DNA from 2 places in the Alicyclobacillus sp. SO9 genome. Region 2 is predicted to be linked to the other one. Evidence: riboswitches for the same ligand, from Rfam matches in the RefSeq annotation. Region 2 holds a riboswitch; the other holds the start of a gene.

Region 1 (3,357 bases), 140 kb from region 2:
TCGGTTAAAGCATTGGTCTTTAATCCGTAATACTGGGTATTTTACTTTCATAAAGGCGCTTGTCGGCGCATCGAAAACAGGAATCCCAATCACGCCCGTCTATTCCTAACTTTGCGCATCCAACGCTGACGGTGTACGCTTTGTCCTTAAACCACTCAATAACTTTATTGGTCACTTCTCTAGTGTCTAAAGGCTCCGTTTCCAAGGCGAAGACAAATTCATCTCCTCCGAATCGAGCACAGATACCTTGGCTGCCAACGGATGTTTTCAGTAATTGCGCCACATCTTGTAGCACGGAGTCCCCAGCAATATGCCCGTGAGTATCATTGATCTTCTTGAAATAATCTACGTCGAGGACTCCAACGACAAGATTAGCAACATTTCTATTCACCAACTGTTTGAATTTTTCAGTAAAACCTCTACGATTGAGAATCTCAGTCAGACTGTCGTGACGACTGGCGTGCTCAGCGATTCGTCTTAGGGTCAACATCTCAAGAACAAGAGATACATATGTAGAACAAGCAGATACAAGGTCAGTTTCTTCAGAACTGGGCATTCTGCACATTCCAAGAACGATGGCTCCTACCGGTTCCTCTTTTACAGTTAGTGGCCACGCGCTAACATATTCAACGCCAGCCTCTTCCCATACCTTTCTCCAGACGGGAGGACCTTCTGACACGTGGAACCACCTTTGAGAAATGTTATAGGAACTCCCTGAAAACCATTTGCCGTTGGATATGAATTGTGTCAATTCCTCTGCAGTGTAATCTATTCCCCAGGGAGAATAAACTTTGACATGAGGGTCCTCTTCCTCGGGAATGAATTTCTTGCGATAGATCATCATTCCCGCATCCAGCCCAAAGTCGTCGTGTAGAAGCAGTGCGACCTGTGAAAAGAGGATTGTACCACGCTCCACTGAGGCCCAGTGCCGTGATTGTTCAATTAAATCTTTGAGTTGTTGCACCCTTATGTCCCCCTATCAAAAAACACATCCGTCATCATCCGGATGTGCCACTATATCTTCTGTATCTCTATAACGGCAATCCGGCCAGCATGGCTAAATAGCGGTAGCCCCGTGATTTTGTGTCCCAACCTTTCGGCTGGTTTACCTTTTCTTTTTGATCTTTATTCAATCTACCACAATTTTCAAATACACTCAATCAGTTATAGATGCAATGTCAATGGAGTCCAAGTGACAAAACCGGCAGTCCTGTGTAGCGAATCTGATTATTGGGATTTTCTTAATATGACATTGAAAGTTCAATATAATCCGGTGTGGCTACTTGATCCTAATTACTACATTGAGGAAGCTTTGATTGAAGTCCGCTGATATTCTGTTACAATTATCGTCAAATTGTAACAAGTTGCGCCAAATTGATAAACGGCAAAAGTATCGGAAGGTACTGACGCAAAACTATAGGGACTAACTCAGGTAATGTCGTACCTGATATGTCAGCCAGTTGCTCATTTTCAAACTCTGACTCAGTCCGAGAATGGGGAAAAATATCGTTGGATGACAGAGAATATGTCAGACTTGTTCGCTATCGTTGACAAGAACGGCCTTGTGTTGTACGCTTCTCCGTCTCATAAACGTTTATTAGGCATTGATCCCAAGAAGTACATTGGACACTCGTTATGGACTCAAATTCATCCTTGGGATCAGGATAGAGTGCAAAGCCAGTTCGTGGAGATGATTGAACATAAGCAGTCCACCAAAGTAGAGTGTCAATATCTTCGTGCAAGCGGTACCCCGTTATCGGTTGAGGTGATTTGGATTCCCCTAGTCGATGTGAATGAACAGGTGTCTCAAATTGTCGCCATGGCGAGAGATGTTACAAGGAGAACGGAAGCCGAAAAAGAGTTGTCGGTGACTGAGAGATGGCATCGTGCTCTCTTTGATAATCATCCGGATGCTGTAGTATCCGTGGCTCCTGACAGTCGACTTTTGTCATGTAATGTGGCCTGTGAAGTTCTCATAGGGCAGACATATTACGAGATCACGGGTCAATCATTCTACCGCTTTGTAGTTCCGGAATATCACTCTGATATGGATATTCATTTTTCGCGCGTGATGAAGGGTGACACAGTTGACACCGAAATAGAGGTCCTCCATAAAGATGGACATCACATTCCAGTGAGTTTAATTGGTTTGCCGGTCATTGAGGACGGAACGGTTGTAGGAGCATACGGCATTGTAAAAGATATTTCCGAGCGAAAGCAAGGTTTGACACAGATACGCGGGCAATCTCGAATTTCCGAAATGATTGCACTCCAGAAACCCCTAACCCATATCCTTGAAGAAATCACAGCAGTAGTAGAGAATATACTCCCAGGGAAACTCTGTTCTATTTCACTGGTGGACAAGGAACAGCAAACTTTGCAGTGCTGGGCTGGTTCACGTTTGCCCAAGGAATTCGTTAATAATCTGAACGGTATCGAGTTAGGGTCTTGGTGTAATCCAATGACGGCTGCCGCCTATAACAATGAAACGGTCATTGTTGCAGATGTCTTGACCGACAGTAGGTGGGTAGAGTTTCAGGAGAGTGCCCGTGCTTCGAATATTCGAATGTGCTGGTGCAAGCCGATTGTTGACCAAAATGAAACCGTCATCGGAACGATAGACATTTACTCTCGCTCTCCTGAACCCCCAAGTCAGCATGATCTACGTATAATGGGGACGTTTGCTTATCTAGCCAACGTAGCAATCGTAAAGGAAAACGACCGGCGAGAAATCACTCGCTTTCTGTATCACGATCCCTTAACAGGGGTCGCTAATCGAATGCTCTTTGCAAAAACTTTCAATACCGTTTGGGACAGTGCACAGAAGAACGGGAGTGAAATTGGACTCATTGTCCTGGATATGGATGATTTTCAGAAAGTAAATCGACAATTGGGTCATACCTATGCGGATGAATATCTTAAAATTGCTCTTGAACGGGTGGAAGAAACATTGAAGGGGCTTGGCATGATTGCTCGAATCGGTGGCGACGCTTTTGCGGTACTTGTGCCCACGATACAGGGAACGGGAGAACTAAAGATCGTCAGTAAGAAACTCCAAGACACCTTTTCTCGTCCTATTTCTATTGATGGTCGGGAAACGAAAACGACTATCAGTATGGGAGCAGTGATCTATCCTACGCACGGTAGCACGTTAGTTGAGTTGTTAAGAAATGCAGAGACCGCGATGCTTGTGGCAAAAGGAAAAGGGAAGCGGCAATGTACAGTCTTTGATACTTCTATGGACACTGCAATTGAGACACGATCGGCGACTGTAAAAGGCTTGAATAACGCCCTTCAAAATGACGGTTTGCTCTTGCATTATCAGCCCCGCATCAATCTAAGAACAAATAAAGTGAC
Region 2 (3,357 bases):
ATTGCAGTCCCGCTCCTTAAGAAAACGTAATTGTTCCTCATCTTCAACGCCTTCTGCAATGAGATTCATCCCCAGACTTTGTCCTAAAGAAATGATTGAAATCAAAATACTTTCGCATGTTGCGTCACGCCATGACAATCCTTCAACAAATGAACGGTCAATTTTAAGACTGTCGATTTCAAAGCTGTTCAACAGTGAAAGCGATGAGTATCCAGTTCCAAAATCGTCGAATATGATTTTCACTCCCATTCGCGCCAAATACCGAATGTTTTTGGCAGCAACTTCGATATTCGTCATAAACGCCGTCTCTGTTATCTCTAACTCCAGCAACTGCGGTTGGACCCTATATCGTTGGAGTGCTTCTCCGACAAAGTCTGCGAAAGCAGGCTGTACAAACTGATGAGCCGAGACATTTACCGCAATGGGAACATCCCTGGCACCTTGAATGTCCCAATCTTGCAACTGTTTTAGCACCGTTTCCAGAACCCATTGACCAATAACATCAATGAGCCCCATATCTTCGGCAACCTTTACGAAATCGTCTGGCGAAACCATCCCTCGAGTTGGATGAAACCAGCGCAAGAGTGCTTCTGCCCCTGTAATTCGGTAGCTGCCAAGGTCGACTTTGGGTTGATATTCAATCACAAACTCCTCGTGCTCAAAAGCGTGTCGAATGTCATGTTCGAGTATCAGCCGGTCTTCAAACTTGTCATTCATTCTCAATGCATAAATGCTGATGGCGTTACGACCCTTTGCTTTCGCATCATACATCGCTGAATCCGCATTCTTTAAAAGGTCTTTAAGAGTCAGTCCATGTTTCGGATACAAAGCGATGCCAACGCTAATGGTAAGGCTGAACTCGTGCTCTCCCACGGCGACAGTTTCTTGCACAGACTGAAGAATTTCTTCACCGAGTAGCCACAGTTCTTCTCTGCTGCAGTCGTCGCACACCACAATAGTAAACTCGTCTCCTCCTGTCCGACTCACCACGTCGTCCGCTCCTACACACTCTATCAGGCGATTCGCAATCACTTTAATGATTTGGTCGCCTACGTCATGACCAAACGTATCGTTAATCCATTTAAAACGATCAATATCGAGCATCATCACGGCACACAGTTTGTCAGGAGTTGACGACACGAGGCTCGTAAAGGTGTCTTCAACTACGCGACGGTTTGGGAGATTTGTAAGGGGATCACGGTAAGCCAATCGGCTAATTTCTTCCGCTGCCAACCACTGCCGTATTGCAAGTTCAGCCAATTGACTGTACGTGTCGTAGAGGTCAATTTCAGTTTGCGTTGGTGGACTGGCAAAAACATTGTGAATATCAATGTTGCCTATGGTTGCGCCGGAAGAGGAAAGGAGACTTTTGGACCACAAATTATTGTTTATACGATTGCGCGATCCAACGTAAAAGTGATGATTCCCCGATTCCACAAAAATTCTGCATCGGCGGTGCGGGCTTTTTGATTCAATCTGGGAAACAATCTCAGTCAACGTTTCTCTCACTTCAGTACCCTGAGCAATCAGGTTGAGAACTGCATTTTGACCTCTCAGCAAGTCTTCCGCATATCGAGTGGCTTGTTCTGCCCTTTTCCTTTCCGTAATATCTCGAATAAAGAGCTGTACAGCCGGATGTCCGTCATACCGGATACCCACACCCATTCCCTCAACCGTCAAAATGCGGCCTTGAAAGGAAATGACGTGTTCCATCAACTCAATTGTATTTCCTTCTTTCGCCATGGCATGATCCGATCGGTAAATCAGTTGCTCCCGTTCGTTTGGATCAACGAGATCGAAAATAGAGTATCCCAGCAAATCACGAGCTTCAGGTACACCCAGCAGTGTTACGGCAGCGGGATTCGCATAGATAATCTCTCCATTAACATGTACAACAATGGCCTGGGGAGAAAGTTCCACCAAGTTCCGATACCAGTCTTCAGACTGGTATAGTCTTGCCTCACGGTGCTCGCTGCCTTCTCTCATCCGCTTCACCCTTATACCCTTCATCTGAAAAAAAGTCCTAACAAAATGCAAATGGACGGTGCAGTCGGTTGCGCCGTCGATTTAATAAAGCAATTTATTCAAATCGGCAACCAAGCAGTCATAGACCAAGGCGGATCCTTAGACTTTGGCTTTGCGCCCCAACATTTCTAATTGGTTTGCCTTTTCCAATTTTTCGTATCATCTATAAATCATAGTATAACCTAAAAGAAGCCGACGCGATATTAAAGTATCACATCGGCTTCTTTAAGATACTTTTTGTATATGCGCAAACAATAGTAGATTGTCCATATTCCCGCACTCATTCCTTGTAGCTTTTCGCATATTCTGTCAATTTCTTTTGAATGGCTCCAAAAATCGTGCTTTCAGGGCAGGGTGACGTACCGGCAGTATATCCTGTCAGGAGTTCGATGCCTTCTCTCACGTTTTTCACAGGCCAAATATGAAAGGAGCCGTTTCGAAGCGCAGCAGCCACTTCAGGAGAGAGAAACAAGTTTGCTACGTTTTGTTGGGGTATCATCACACCTTGATTGCCAGTCAATCCTTGTGCCTCGCAAACGTAAAAGAATCCCTCAATCTTATCGTTCACCCCCCCAATGGGCTGAATGTCCCCGAATTGGTCCACGGACCCGGTAACAGCAATCCCTTGATTAATCGGCACATTGGCTAATGAGGACAACAGTGCATAGAGTTCGGTGCTAGACGCGCTGTCTCCGTCAATCATGGAATATGTCTGTTCAAAGACAAGTGTCGCCGATATGGACAGGGGATACTCCTGGGCAAATTCTCCGGATAGATACCCGCTTAAGATAAGCAAACCCTTATCGTGAATGTGCCCGCTCATGGCCGTTTCCCGCTCTACATTCACTACTCCACGCTTACCAATTGACGTGCGGGCCGTGATTCGATGGGGCTGTCCAAACAAGAAGTCACCAGCGTCGAGAATAGCCAGTCCATTAATCTGTCCAACCCTTTCTCCTGATGTGGCCACTTTAATAGTGCCGTTCAACAACAACTCCAATACTTTTTCTCGAATCAGATCTGACCTCTTTCTTTTTTCCGAAATAGCAGTTTCAATATGACTGGCCCCTACTATTTGTTTCTGCGCCTCTACAGCGTGATAGTTAGCCTCCGTGAGTACTTCTATGACAGGATTAAATCGGGTTGACAACTTATGTTGATTTCCCGCTTGTCGTGAACTAAAGTCAACAATTTTCGCTACCGCCTCAGCCGAGAAGGGTAAGAGTCGATTACTGCGGGCGTAGGTAGCGACAAAGTTAGCGTACATTAATATACTCTCAGGTGTCCTCTCCATTTGGGAGTCAAATTCTACCTTCACCTTAAAGAGTTTGT

What was found. Region 2 has a riboswitch for cyclic di-GMP ahead of GI364_RS04845 (putative bifunctional diguanylate cyclase/phosphodiesterase). Riboswitches for the same ligand answer to the same signal wherever they lie in the genome.
Region 1: it holds a riboswitch for cyclic di-GMP, as region 2 does, so the genes downstream of both, GI364_RS04225 (bifunctional diguanylate cyclase/phosphodiesterase) here and GI364_RS04845 (putative bifunctional diguanylate cyclase/phosphodiesterase) in region 2, are expected to answer to the same signal.

The regions. Positions count from the first base shown of each region.
Region 1 is NZ_CP066339.1:942,253-945,609, forward strand. It holds gene GI364_RS04220 (GGDEF domain-containing protein) at 20-964, opposite strand; cyclic di-GMP riboswitch class I at 1,036-1,120, opposite strand; cyclic di-GMP riboswitch class I at 1,374-1,468, shown strand; gene GI364_RS04225 (bifunctional diguanylate cyclase/phosphodiesterase) at 1,436-3,357, shown strand, end outside.
Region 2 is NZ_CP066339.1:1,083,051-1,086,407, reverse strand. It holds gene GI364_RS04845 (putative bifunctional diguanylate cyclase/phosphodiesterase) at 1-1,986, opposite strand, end outside; cyclic di-GMP riboswitch class I at 2,089-2,177, opposite strand; gene GI364_RS04840 (Lon protease family protein) at 2,306-3,357, opposite strand, start outside.